DNA from 2 places in the Streptomyces kurssanovii genome. Region 1 is predicted to be linked to the other one. Evidence: riboswitches for the same ligand, from Rfam matches in the RefSeq annotation. Region 1 holds a riboswitch; the other holds the start of a gene.
The links. A riboswitch is a leader RNA that binds a small molecule or an ion and turns the genes downstream of it on or off. The one in region 1 is predicted to bind S-adenosylmethionine.
Positions count from the first base shown of each region.

Region 2: another riboswitch for S-adenosylmethionine. It lies ahead of thrC (threonine synthase); the one in region 1 lies ahead of AB0K36_RS27245 (aminotransferase class V-fold PLP-dependent enzyme).

Region 1 covers NZ_JBFAQK010000052.1:37,884-44,933, reverse strand. Annotated here, with positions in the region: gene qcrA (cytochrome bc1 complex Rieske iron-sulfur subunit) at 1-100, shown strand, start outside; gene qcrB (cytochrome bc1 complex cytochrome b subunit) at 97-1,722, shown strand; gene trpD (anthranilate phosphoribosyltransferase) at 1,861-2,925, shown strand; SAM riboswitch class IV at 3,001-3,118, shown strand; gene AB0K36_RS27245 (aminotransferase class V-fold PLP-dependent enzyme) at 3,332-4,720, shown strand; gene AB0K36_RS27240 (glycerate kinase family protein) at 4,722-5,882, opposite strand; gene AB0K36_RS27235 (SLC13 family permease) at 5,879-7,050, opposite strand, start outside.
Region 2 covers NZ_JBFAQK010000008.1:112,609-119,658, forward strand. Annotated here, with positions in the region: gene AB0K36_RS09245 (extracellular solute-binding protein) at 1-602, shown strand, start outside; gene AB0K36_RS09250 (DUF3263 domain-containing protein) at 662-940, shown strand; gene otsB (trehalose-phosphatase) at 951-1,805, shown strand; gene AB0K36_RS09260 (alpha,alpha-trehalose-phosphate synthase (UDP-forming)) at 1,802-3,259, opposite strand; gene AB0K36_RS09265 (hypothetical protein) at 3,317-3,802, opposite strand; gene AB0K36_RS09270 (glucosyl-3-phosphoglycerate synthase) at 3,841-4,809, opposite strand; SAM riboswitch class I at 4,983-5,110, shown strand; gene thrC (threonine synthase) at 5,128-6,441, shown strand; gene AB0K36_RS09280 (MoaD/ThiS family protein) at 6,491-6,766, shown strand.

The DNA of each region.
Region 1 (7,050 bases):
GCTTCCGCAGCTGCGGATCGGTGTGAACGCCGAGGGCAACCTCGAGGCGCTCGGCGACTTCGAAGAGCCCGTCGGTCCTGCCTTCTGGGAGCGCGGATGAGCACTGCAACGGATACGAAGAAGAAGGCGCCCGCCGGCGAGCGGGTGGCCGACTGGGCGGACGGCAGGCTCGGGATCTACTCGTTGGCCAAGGCCAACATGCGCAAGATCTTCCCGGACCACTGGTCCTTCATGCTCGGTGAGATCGCGCTCTACAGCTTCATCATCATCATCCTCACGGGTGTGTACCTGACGCTGTTCTTCCACCCGAGCATGAACGAGATCGAGTACCACGGCTCGTACGTGCCGATGCAGGGCATCCGGATGACCGAGGCGTACGCCTCGACCCTGGACATCAGCTTCGACGTCCGCGGTGGTCTGCTGATCCGGCAGATCCACCACTGGGCCGCGCTGATCTTCCTCGCCGCGATGTTCGTGCACATGATGCGCGTGTTCTTCACGGGCGCGTTCCGCAAGCCGCGTGAGATCAACTGGCTGTTCGGCTTCCTGCTGTTCGTCCTCGGCATGTTCACCGGTTTCACCGGTTACTCGCTCCCGGACGACCTGCTCTCCGGCACCGGTGTCCGCTTCACGCAGGGCGCGATCCTGGCGACGCCGATCGTCGGCACCTACCTGTCGATGTTCCTGTTCGGCGGGGAGTTCCCGGGCCACGACATGGTGGCGCGGTTCTACTCGATCCACATCCTGCTGCTGCCGGGCATCATGCTCGGGCTCGTGGTGGCCCACCTGATCCTGGTCTTCTACCACAAGCACACCCAGTTCGCGGGTCCCGGCCGTACGAACAAGAACGTCGTCGGCATGCCGCTGCTCCCGGTGTACATGGCCAAGGCCGGCGGCTTCTTCTTCCTGGTCTTCGGTGTCATCGCGCTGATCGCGGGCATGTTCACGATCAACCCGGTGTGGGCGCTCGGTCCGTACCGTCCGGACCATGTGTCCACCGGCGCCCAGCCCGACTGGTACATGGGCTTCGCCGAGGGCCTCGTCCGAGTGATGCCCGGCTGGGAGATCAACCTGTGGGGCCACACGCTGGTCCTCGGTGTGTTCGTCCCGCTGGTCCTCTTCGGTGTCGTCCTCGCGGTGCTCGCGGTCTACCCGTTCATCGAGTCGTGGATCACGGGCGACAAGCGCGAGCACCACATCCTGGACCGTCCGCGCAACGCTCCGACGCGGACCGCGCTGGGTGTCGCCTGGGTCACCGGCTACGTGATCATGCTGCTGGGTGGCGGAAACGACATCTTCGCGACGCACTTCCACCTGTCGATCAACGCGATCACCTGGTTCGTGCGCATCACGTACTTCGTCGGACCGGTCCTCGCGTTCATCATCACCAAGCGGATCTGCCTGGGTCTGCAGCGGCGCGACAAGGACAAGGTGCTGCACGGACGCGAGTCCGGCATCATCAAGCGCCTGCCGCACGGTGAGTTCGTCGAGGTGCACGAGCCGCTGGCACAGGGCGACCTGTACAAGCTCACCGCGCACGAGCAGTACAAGCCCGCGGAGATCGGCCCGACCGTCGACGAGAACGGCGTCCGCCGCAAGGTGAAGCTCACGGAGAGGCTGCGCGCCAGGCTCAGCAAGAGCTACTACGGCGAGCACAACCAGATCGACAAGGCCACCGCGGACGAGTACAAGGAGATCACGAGCGGCCACGGCCACCACTGATCGTCCGACGGACACGTCCGGCAGACCCGTCGCCACAGCGAAGGGCCCCGTCCACTCGATGGACGGGGCCCTTCGCCGTGCCCGGGGCTGGATAGGGTGGTATCCACCCCTGTCGGCTTGTGGACCCTGGAGCGGACCATGAACGTTGTGACCCCAGTAGGCGGCGACAGCGTGGCGGCCCACTCCTGGCCGAGCGTGCTGAACGCCCTCCTCGAGAACCGCGACCAGAGCGCGGACGCGACGGCGTGGGCCATGGACCGGATCCTCAGCGGCGAGGCCACCGACGCGCAGATCGCCGGCTTCGCGGTCGCCCTGCGCGCGAAGGGCGAGACGGTGGAGGAGATCACCGGTCTGGTGCGGACGATGTACCGCCACGCCAACCTGATCGAGGTGCCCGGGGGAGGTGTCGACATCGTCGGCACCGGCGGCGACGGCGCCAAGACCGTCAACATCTCCACCATGTCCGCGATCGTCGTCGCCGGTACGGGCGCGAAGGTGGTCAAGCACGGCAACCGCGCCGCCTCCTCCGCGAGCGGCGCCTCCGACGTCCTGGAGAAGCTCGGCGTCAATCTGGAGCTGACCCCGCGGCGGGTGGCCGAGGTCGCGGCCGAGGCCGGCATCACCTTCTGCTTCGCCGTGAAGTTCCACCCGGCGCTGCGGCACGTCGCCATGGCCCGCAAGGAACTGGGCATCCGGACGGTCTTCAACTTCCTCGGCCCGCTCACCAACCCGGCGAAGGTGACCGCGCAGGCGACCGGCGTCGCCGACGCCCGGATGGCGCCGATCATGGCCGGGGTGCTGGCGGAGCGCGGCTCCTCCGCACTGGTCTTCCGCGGTGACGACGGGCTCGACGAACTGACGACCACCTCGACCTCCCATGTCTGGGTGGTGCGGGACGGCGCCGTGCGCGAGGAGACCTTCGATCCGCGGGACATCGGCATCGAGCTGGTCCCGGTCGAGGCGCTGCGGGGCGCGGACGCGTCGTACAACGCCGACGTGGCGCGCCGGTTGCTGGGCGGCGAGACCGGGCCCGTACGGGACGCCGTGCTGCTCAACTCCGCGGCGGCGCTGGCGGCCCTGGAGCCGACCGACGGCACGCTGAACGAGCAGCTGGCGGCCGGTGTGGCACGGGCGGCACGGTCGATCGACTCCGGCGCGGCGAGGGCCGCGCTGGAGCGCTGGGTCGAGGCCAGCAACGCGTAGCACGGCCCGGGGCGCGGTCCGGATGATGGACCGCGCCCTTGCGTCCGCCGCGACGTGTGGCAGGATGCTGGCCAAGGTCATGAGTGACAGCGATTACGGCCCCGGCCCGCTGTCCGGCAACCCTCCGTCCGTGGCGGGGTGCCCCGGGTGAAGACCAGGCCGCAGGCAGCGAGGTCTGTGGCAAGCGCGGACCCCCGCGGCGTCATCGACCGCCGCGTCCCTGGGGTCCTGGTCCTCAAGGGAGCAGTCTCGTGAGCAAGCGAATGCGATAGGGCGTCTCCGCCCCTTCTTCACCACCCTCCGCACGGCGTCGCCGTGTGCCGAGGCGATCCCGTATCCGGGTTCTGAAGCCGATTCGTCTTTCTCCCCCTGCCTTCGGTGGGGGCCCCAGCTGGGAGATACCGCCATGTCCGTGTACCCGAACGCCGCCGAGACCGCTGTCGCCGACGCCGCCGACCCGTCCCTCTGTGCCCCGCTGCCGGTCCTCGGCCGGGACGTCACCGTCCCGCTGGTCACCGGCGGCGAAGTCACCTACGCCGCCCTCGACTACGCGGCGAGCGCCCCGGCGCTGCAGCGGGTGTGGGACGACGTGGCCGCGTACGCCCCGTACTACGGCAGCGTGCACCGGGGCGCCGGGTACCTGTCCCAGCTGTCCACCGACCTGTTCGAGAACAGCCGGGCCGTGGTGCACGAGTTCCTCGGCTGCCGCGACGGCGACGAGGTGGTCTTCACCCGGTCGACGACCGACTCGCTGAACCTGCTGGCCGCCGCGCTGCCCGACGGATGCGAGGTGTTCGTCTTCGAGACCGAGCACCATGCCTCGCTGCTGCCGTGGAGGGACGCCCGGGTGACGTACCTCGACGCGCCCCGCACGCCCGGTCAGGCGGTGCGGACGCTGGAGCACGCGCTCGCCCACCGCGACCCGCACGGCCCGGCGCTGGTCTGTGTGACGGGCGCGTCCAACGTGACCGGTGAGCTGTGGCCGGTGCGCGAACTCGCCGCGGCGGCCCACGCGCACGGCGCCCGTATCGTGCTCGACGCCGCCCAGCTCGCGCCCCACCACCCGCTGTCCGTCCAGGAGCTGGATGTCGACTGGGTGGCCTTCTCCGGGCACAAGCTCTACGCGCCGTTCGGTTCCGGTGTGCTCGCCGGCCGGGCGGACTGGCTGCGCGAGGCCGAGCCGTACCTCGCGGGCGGCGGCGCCTCGCGCACCGTCGCACGCCGTGCCGACGGCGGGGTGGAGGTCGAGTGGCACACCACCGCCGCACGGCACGAGGCCGGCTCGCCCAACGTGATCGGCGTCTACTCGATCGCCGCCGCCTGCAAGTCGCTCACCGAGGCCGGTTTCGACCGGCTGGTCGCCCGCGAGCAGCACCTGATCGCGAAGGTCCGCGAAGGGCTCGCCGAGGTGCCGCAGGTCCGGGTGCTGTCGCTGTTCGGCGACGACGCCCCTCGCGTCGGTGTCCTCTCCTTCGTGGTCGACGGCTGGAACAGCTCGCACTTCGCCGCGGCCCTGTCCGCCGAGTACGGCATCGGCGTCCGTGACGGACTCTTCTGCGCCCACCCGCTGGTGCGCACCCTGCTCGGCAGCGACCCGCAGGACGTCGGCGAGTGCGGCGCCCCGGAGGCCGGGCCGGGGGAGAGGTCGCTCAACGCCATCCGGGTCAGCTTCGGTGCGGGTACCCCCGACGAGCACGTGGAGAGGTTCGTGCGGGCCGTGGGGGAGCTCGTCCGCGACGGCGCGCAGTGGAAGTACCGCACCGAGGACGGGCGTTGCGTGCCCGACCGCGGCTGACTCAGGCCGCGAGCCGGGTGCCCAGCAGCACCATCCGCAGAGCGCGTTCGGCCGCGTCGGCGAGGAACTCGCCGGCCCGGTCCAGCGCTTCCGGCAGCGGAACCGGCGCCGGCACGATCGACCCGTAGGCGTCCACGCCCGCGGCCCTGACCTCGTGCACGCCGTGGCCGAGCGTCCCGGCGAGAGCCAGCACCGGCACCCCGGCGGCCCTGGCACGGTGCGCCACCTCGGCCGGGATCTTCCCCCGCACGGTCTGGCCGTCGAGCGCCCCCTCCGCCGTGATCACCAGGTCGGCGCGGGCCAGCCTGGCGTCCAGGTCGACATGGTCCAGCAGCACGTCGAACCGGGGGAGCAGCCGCGCGCCGAGCGCGGCCAGCCCCGCGCCGAGCCCGCCCGACGCGCCCGTGCCGGGGGCGGTCCGCAGGTCGACGGTGGCCGGCAGGGCGGCGGTGAGGTGGGTGGCCCAGTGTTCCAGCGCGGCCGAGAGCTCCTCGACCTGCGCCGGGCTCGCGCCCTTCTGAGGGCCGAAGACCCTGGCCACGCCGTGCTCGCCGCACAGCACGTTGTAGGGGTTGCAGGCCACCAGGATCTCGGCCGCGGCGGTACGCGGGTCGAGGCCGGCGCCGTCGATGCGCGCGAGACGCGTCAACTCCCTTCCTCCCGGCCTCAGCTCATGCCCCTGGTCGTCCAGGAGCCGAACGCCGAGGGCCTGGAGCGCGCCCGCCCCGCCGTCGGAGGTGCCCGAGTCGCCGCAGCCGACCAGGATCCGCCGGGCACCGGTGTCCAGCGCCGCCCGGATCAGCTCGCCCACACCGTAGGTGGTGGTGCCGCCCGGGTCCCGACGGTCCGGCGGCACCAGGGCCAGCCCGGCGACGGCGGCCATCTCGACCACCGCGGTGCCGTCGCCGAGCAGGGCGAAGTGGGCCGGTACGGGAATGCCGAGCGGGCCCGTGGCCCGGCGGCGCACCAGCCGGCCGCCGGTCGCCGCCGCCAGCGCCTCGGCCGTGCCCTCGCCGCCGTCGACCAGCGGGACGAGGTCGATCTCGGCGTCGGGCGCGACCCTGCGCAGCCCTTCCGCGATCGACTCCGCGGCCTCCCGGGCCGTCAGGGACTCCTTGAAACCGCTGGGTGCGACGGCGATACGGATGGGGGTACGGCTCATGGCTGGGTCTCCAGAAGGACGGGCACGCCGAGCAGCGGCCAGACGGTGAGGGCGAAGAGCAGCACGACGGCGGCGCTGAGCGGCGCGAGGAGGCCGGACAGTCGCAGCAGATCGCGCGGGGTGAAGGTGGGCACACCGTCCGGCGGGTCGGCGAAGAGCGTGACCGGCTTGGCGGAGGCGGGCAGCGTGTGGCAGAACCCCGCCGCGGCGGTGGACGCCAGCGCCGCGGCGACGGGGTTGACCCCGGCGGCGACGGCGGCGGCCACCACCAGCGGTACCAGCACGGACGAGCGGGCGGAACGGGACTGGAGCACGAGGTGCGCGGCGGTGCTGACCACCACGATCACCGCGAGGAACAGCCACGCCGGCAGGTCCCCGGGCAGCCCGCCCACCAGCCACCCGGCCGCCCCGGACTCGGCCAGCGCCACCCCCATCGCGGTCGTCGCGGCCATGAACAGCAGCAACGGCCAGGGCACCGTCCGCAGCCCGTCCTTCAGCCGTACGGTGCCGAGCGCCGGCGATGCCGCCACCACCGCGCCGATCAGGGCCACCACCGCCGGCGGCACCCCGTGCAGCGGCTCGCTGCACCACAGCGCCACGACCGTGCCCAGCAACAGCAGGCACCGTGTCTCCGCGGTGGTCAGCGGACCGGTCACCGCCGTGGGGGAGTGCTCCTGGAGCAGCGCGGGCGTGATCCTGACCGGCCCTTGGCGCTCCGCCCGCGACGTGGTGGTCAACAGCACGGTCTCCGCCGCCAGGTGGGAGGAGACCACCGCCAACGGGAGACCCAGCAGCAGCCATTCGACGAAGCCGAGCCGCTCACCGGTCTGCTCCCACAGCACGCTCACCGTGATCAGATGCGCGCCCGCGCCGATGAGGGTCGCGACGGCCGACAGCAGGACCACCGTCGGGAACAGCAGCGCCAGCATCACCACCAGCCGCCGCCGGTCGGCGAGCGCCTTGGCGAGGGCGAGGAACACCGGCATGGCCAGCGCGGCCCGGCCCGACGTGGCGGGCACCGCGAACGCGGTGACCACCAGCGCCGCGGTCGTCAGATGCACCAACTGCCGTACGGTGCGCGCCCCGCCGACCAGGAACGCGGCCGCCCGCCCTGCCAGCCCTGTCCTGGCGACGGCGGCCGCCAGGACGAACGCGCAGATCAGCAGCC
Region 2 (7,050 bases), on a different contig from region 1:
TCGACTCCCAGCAGAACATCGACACCTTCGAGTGGCTGAAGGAGAACCTGGTCGACGAGAAGCTCACCGGCCCGGTCGCCCCCGGCAAGCTCAACCGCAAGGACGCCTTCGCCGCGTTCACCCGGGGCGACGTCGGCATGCTCAACGGTCACCCCTCGCTGCTCCAGGCCGCGGAGAAGGCGGGCATCGACGTGGGCAAGGTCGCGCTCCCGGGCAGGAGCGGCGCCGCCGACACGGCGATGGGCGTGGCCGACTGGATCATGGGCTTCAAGCAGAACGGCCACCGCGCGGAGATCGGCAAGTTCCTGGACTTCCTCTTCACGGACGAGAACGTCCTGGAGTTCGCCGGGCAGAACGATCTGCTGCCGGTGACCGTCTCCGCCCAGGAGGAGATGAAGAAGGACCCGGATCACGCGGACCTCAAGGAGTTCCTGGAGGTGCTGCCGGGTTCCGTGCTGCCGCCGGTGGGCAAGACGTCGTGGGCCTCGGCCAGCGAGAACATCAAGAAGAACATCGGCGACGCCGTGGGACCGGGCGGCAGCCCCGCCCGCACGCTGGACCGGATCTCCCAGGACGCCAGGGCGGCCGAGAGCGCGGAGTGACTGCGGAGCCTCTCCACAGGCCGGTACGGGCGTCGGTGGGCACCGATATGTTGGATCGTATGACCGACGACCAGGCGCCTGAGGAGCAGGAGGCCGGCGACCGGCCCGGCGCTCAGGAGCTCTCCGAGCGGGACCGGGCCGTCCTGGCCATGGAACGCCGTTCCTGGCCGGGCCCCGGCGTCAAGGAGCGGGCCGTCAGGGAGCAGCTCGGCATCTCCCCGGTCCGCTACTACCAGCTGCTCAACGCCCTGCTCGACGACGCGCGTGCCCTCGCCCACGACCCAATCACGGTCAACCGGCTTCGCCGTGTGAGGGACGCGAGGAGAAGTCGCCGCTAGGGTCGACGGCATGGGCAGCTCCCCGTATGCAGAAGCCGCAGACTCCATGCCGACGCCGTCCACTCCCGCGGGCCGTGACGGCCTCGCGGCACTCCTCGAACGGCCCGGGCAGGCCGTGATCGCACTCGACTTCGACGGCACGCTCGCCGAGATCGTGCCCGACCCCGAGCAGGCGCGCGCCCATGAGCGCGCCGTCCCCGCGCTGGCCGCGCTCGCGCCGAAGGTCGCCTCGGTCGCGGTGATCACCGGCCGCCCGGCCGGGGTCGCCGTCCGCTACGGCGGCTTCTCCGGTGTCACCGGTCTTGACCACCTCGTCGTCCTCGGGCACTACGGCGCGGAGCGCTGGGACGCGGTCACTGGGACCGTACGCGCGCCGGCCCCCGATCCCGGGGTCGCGGCCGTGCGGGCCGAGCTCCCCGGCTTCCTCGACCGGATCGGCGCCTGGCAGGGCACCTGGATCGAGGAGAAGGGCCGGGCCGTCGCGGTGCACACCCGCCGCGCCGCGGACCCGCAGGCCGCGTTCGACGCCCTGCGTGAGCCCCTTGCCGAGCTCGCGTCCCGGCACGGCCTGATCGTGGAGCCCGGACGCATGGTCCTGGAGCTGCGCCCGCCGGGCGTCGACAAGGGCGTCGCGCTGTCCGAGTACGTGCGCGAGGTGGGCGCCGGGGCCGTGCTGTACGCGGGCGACGACCTGGGCGACCTCGCCGCCTACGGCGCCGTCGAGAAGTTGCGCTCCGACGGCGTGCCCGGCCTGCTGGTGTGCAGCGGCAACGAGGTCCCCGAACTGGCCGACCGCGCCGACCTGGTGCTCCCGGGGCCGGCGCAGCTGGCGGACTTCCTGGCCGCCCTCGCCCGGCGGGTCTAACCCTCCTCGCGCAGCGCCTGGAGCTGGTCGAGGAACCACTGCCGCGGCGGCAGCGCGGTCGCTGCCGCCGCCAGGCGCTTGGAGCGCTCGGCCCGCTCGTCGGCGGACATGGTCAGCGCCTCGTGGAGCGCCGCCGCCGTGCCGCTGACGTCGTACGGGTTGACGGTGATCGCGTCGTCGCCGAGCTCCTCGTGGGCGCCGGCCTCCCGCGAGAGGACCAGTGCGCAGCCGAGGTCGGTGACGACGGGCACCTCCTTGGCGACCAGGTTCATGCCGTCCCTGATCGGGTTGACCAGGGCCACGTCGGCCATCCGGTAGGCGGCCAGCGAGCGGGCGAAGTCGTCCTTGACGTGCACGACGACCGGCGTCCAGCCGGCCGTGCCGTACCGGGCGTTGATCTCGTCGGCGAGCCGGGAGACCTCCGCCGTGTAGTGGCGGTAGACCTCGAGGTCCTGGCGCGAGGGGTAGGCGAGCGCGATGTGCACGACGCGTTCGCGCCACTCGGGGTGCTCCTCCAGGAGTTCCTGGTAGGCCTGCAGACCGCGCAGGATGTTCTTGGACAGTTCCGTGCGGTCGACGCGCACGATCGTCCGGCGGCCTTCGCCCGCCTGTGCCCGCAGGGCGGCCATCCGCTCGTCGACATCGGGGCGCGCGGCACGCTCACGCAGGAAGTCGGCGTCGGCACCCAGCCCGTGGACGCCGAGCCGGGTCCGGTGGCGGCCCCGGCCGGGGATCCGGAATTCAAAGCTCGGCTCGTTGTCCTTCGGCCACAGCGACGTCCCGTCGTACGGCGCGAGGACGGCGGTGGCGCAGCTCTGGAAGGCCCGCAGCCACCGCTTGGTCAGGAACCCGAGCCGGTCGGCGCCGAGCATGCCGAGCAGCAGTTCCTCCGCGATGTCGCCGGGCAGCATCGCGAAGTACTCGGGGGGCGCCCACGGGGTGTGCGAGAAGTGGCCGATCCGCAGATCGGGGCGGAGTTCGCGGAGCATTCCCGGTACCAGGGCCAGGTGGTAGTCCTGCACGAGAACCACGGCGTCGTCGGCCGCCTCCGCGGCGAGCGCCTCGGCGAAGGCCCGGTTGTAGAGCCGGTACGCGCCCCACTGACGCCGGAACTCGCGGCCGAAGGCCGGCTCGAGGGGAGTCTGGTACAGCATGTGGTGGACGAACCACAGCACGGAGTTCGCGATGCCGTTGTACGCGTCGGCGTGGACGGCGGCGTCGATGTCGAGCATCCGCACACCGGGTTCGCCGACCCCGCGCCGGACCGCTTCGCGGTCGCCGTCGCCGAGGGCCGCGCACACCCACAGCGACTGCGCGTCGGAGCCGATGGCCGACAGGCCGGAGACGAGTCCTCCACCACCGCGGCGGGCGTCGAGCTCTCCGTCCTCGTTCAGCTCGTAGGAGACAGGGCCGCGGTTGGACGCGACGAGGATCTGGGCTGCGTCGGAGACCATGTGCCGAAATCTAGCCCGTACCGCAAAAGCTCAAACGTGCGTACGGCCCCGCGCAGGTCAGTGGTCACGGCGGCGGCCGCGGGTGGCGGCCACGGCGACGATGCCCGCCGCCGTCAGGCTCAGCGCGACGCCGCCCAGCAGCCACAGCTGCTCCGCCGTGCCGCCGGTGCGGGCCATCTCCACGTGACGGACCGGTTCCCCGCCGTGGAGGCCCTCGGCCCCGCCCGCGGCCCCCTCCGGGCCGCCCGCGTCCCGGGCCGCGGCGTCCGCGTCCGCGGCCCCGCCGTCCGTGCGCTGCCCGGAGGCGTCCGGGGCGGCCCGGTGCGCCGGCCGCTCACCGGGGAGCGTTCCCGGCGCCGCCGGCCCGGTCGGCACCGCCACCGCGGGGACGGCCGGTCCGAACGCCGCGGCGGCGGTGACCGCCAGGGTGCCGAGGAGCCGGGTCAGCCGTTCCGTGCCGCCGGAGGGCGTCTGCTTGCGGTGCCTGCCGCGACTGCCCGGGGATCCGGGGAACGACAGAACAAGAAATCCCATAAGTCCCATACATGGGAAATGTAGGCAAAATGACCGGTGAGTCCTGCTTATGCGGCGCGACGCGCCGCGTACTCACCGATCTCGAGCATCGGCGGGCGCTCCTCCGTGTCCACCGGGTGCGTCCGCGGTACGAACCCGTTCCCCACCCGCTCGAACTGCGTGATCGACGGGCGCACCAAGTGCGGGCGGGACAGCCTCAGTTGGGCCGTGCGATAGATCGTCGCGGCCATTCTGCCGAGCGCCTGCCCGTCCTGGTGGCGGTGCTTGCGGGTGCCGACGTCGACCTGGGCCAGCGCGTCCAGGCCCACCAGGTTCAGCGAGTCGACCAGCAGGCCGAGCTCCACGCCGTACCCGACGGGGAAGGGCAGCCGCTCCAGGAGCGAGCGCCGTGCCGCGTACTCGCCGCCCAGCGGCTGCACGAACCCGGCGAGCTGCGGCCAGTGCAGGTTGAGCAGCGGCCTGGCCACCAGCTCGGTCACCCGGCCGCCCTGGGCCGGTGTGCCGTCGGGGCCGGGCGCGGCGCCCCCGCCCAGCGGGCGGTCGTACATGGCCTTGACGAACTGGACGTCGGGCTCGGTCAGCAGCGGGCCGACGATGCCGGAGACGAAGTCCGCGGAGAATTCGCGCAGGTCCGCGTCGCAGAAGCAGACGATGTCACCCCCCGTCGCCATCAGCGAGCGCCACAGCACCTCGCCCTTGCCGGCCACCGCGGGCAGGCCGGGCAGTATCGCGTCACGGTGCACCACCCGGGCCCCGGCGGCCGCGGCCACCTCCGACGTGCGGTCGGTCGAGGCCGAGTCGATGACGACCAGCTCGTCGACGAGCGGGGTGTTCTCCATCAGCTCCCGGCGGATGATCGTGACGATCTCTCCGACCGTCGCTTCCTCGTTCAGCGCGGGGAGCACGACGCTGACGGTCGTGCCCTGCCTGACCTTGGCGGACATCAGCCTCTCGAGGGAGCGGTCGGACGCGGACCAGGAGCGCCGGCTCAGCCAGCGGGCCACCTCATCGAGCACTTCGCGTCTCCCTTGACAGTCGATCGACAGTCGGTCGTGTGATCCATCTCGCGGGTCGGACGACTATCTCAAGCGTCCGGGGCTTCGGTTACAGTCTTGAGCAACGCGAAGGACCCTCGCATCTCGGGGGGTCCCAGCACACAAACGCCCGGACCGCACGTCCGGAGCCATACCGCTCATCCAGAGGGGCAGAGGGAACGGCCCGTTGAAGCCCCGGCAACCCTCCCGCCGACCGCGAGGTCACGGTGGGGAAGGTGCCAATTCCGTCTCGTGGCGAAGTGCGTCACGAGGAAGATGAGGAGAAAGGGCCTCGCCATCATGGCTGCGCAGACCGTCGCAAGCACCAGCACCAGCACCTCCGCCACCGCGTCCACCTCCGTGGACCTCGGCCCCGCCGCCGCACTCTCGTGCCGCGAGTGCGGACAGCGTTTCGAACTCGGTCCCATCTTCGCCTGCGCCGAGTGTTTCGGGCCGCTCGAAGTCGCCTACGACCTGCCGAGCGGCAGCCCCGAAGAGCTCCGGAAGCGGATCGAGGCGGGCCCGGCCAACATCTGGCGCTACGCCCCGCTGCTGCCCGTCCCGGCCGACGTGGCCGACAAGCCGAACCTGAACCCGGGCTGGACCAAGCTGGTCAAGGCCGACAACCTCGCCCGCGAACTGGGCGTCACCGGCGGCCTTTTCATCAAGGACGACTCCGGCAACCCGACGCACTCCTTCAAGGACCGGGTCGTCGCCCAGGCCCTCGAGGCCGCCCGTGCCTTCGGCTTCACCACCCTGTCCTGCTCCTCCACGGGCAACCTCGCGGGCGCGGTCGGCGCCGCCGCCGCGCGGGCCGGTTTCCGCTCCTGCGTGTTCATCCCCCACGACCTCGAGCAGGGCAAGGTCGTCATGGCCGCGGTGTACGGCGGCGAGCTCGTCGGCATCGAGGGCAACTACGACGACGTGAACCGCTTCTGCTCCGAGCTCATCGGCGACCCGCTGGGCGAGGGCTGGGGCTTCGTCAACGTCAACCTCCGCCCGTACTACGCGGAGGGCTCCAAGACCCTCGCGTACGAGATCTGCGAGCAGCTCGGCTGGCGGCTGCCGGACCAGCTGGTCGTCCCGATCGCCTCCGGCTCCCAGCTCACGAAGATCGACAAGGGTCTTCAGGAGCTGATCAAGCTCGGGCTCGTCGAGGACAAGCCGTACAAGATCTTCGGCGCCCAGGCCGAGGGCTGTTCGCCGGTGTCGACCGCCTTCAAGGCCGGTCACGACGTCGTGCGGCCCCAGAAGCCGAACACCATCGCCAAGTCCCTCGCCATCGGCAACCCGGCCGACGGCCCGTACGTGCTGGACATCGCGCGTCGCACGGGCGGAGCCGTCGAGGACGTGAACGACGAGCAGGTCGTCGACGCGATCAAGCTGCTGGCCCGCACCGAGGGCATCTTCGCCGAGACGGCCGGTGGCGTGACGGTGGGTGTGACGAAGAAGCTGATCGAGGCGGGCCTGCTCGACCCGGCGCTCACCACCGTCGTGCTCAACACCGGCGACGGTCTCAAGACCCTCGACGCCGTCGCGGAGACCTCGCAGGCGACCGCCGTCATCCGCCCGAGCCTGGCCGCGTTCCGCGACGCGGGCCTGGCCGCCCACTGAGAACCTTGCTCCGCACTGCCACGCCGTACTCCGCCGAGAGGTGACGAACATGAGCGTCAACGTCCGCATCCCCACCATCCTCCGTACGTACACGGGCGGCCGGGCCGAGGTCCCGGCGGAGGGCGCGACCCTCGCCGAGGTCATCGCGGACCTGGAGAAGAACCACACGGGCATCGCCGCCCGTGTCCTGGACGACCAGGGCAAGCTGCGCCGGTTCGTCAACGTGTACGTGAACGACGACGATGTCCGTTTCGAGCAGGGCCTCGAGACGGCCACGCCGGACGGTGCGGGCGTGTCGATCATCCCCGCCGTCGCCGGCGGCTGACGGTATCGGGGGAGCGGACGCCAAGCTTTCCCCAGGGATTTACCCGCAGTTACTGAATTGCCCCCTCCGCCAGAGAAGCGGAGGGGGCAATTCTGCATGGTTGAGCGCGGTAGAGTTTGGGAAGCCCCCTTCGCCGGCCGCTCGAGAATGCCTTCAAGTTCCGCAAGAATGCGGCCAAACCATGCGATCGAATTGCCACTTAGGCGTTATTTGCCGGGCCCGACTTGCCCCGGAATTCCATGAATTGACACGGATCGGTCGTTCGGTCCTGCCCAGATTTCTCG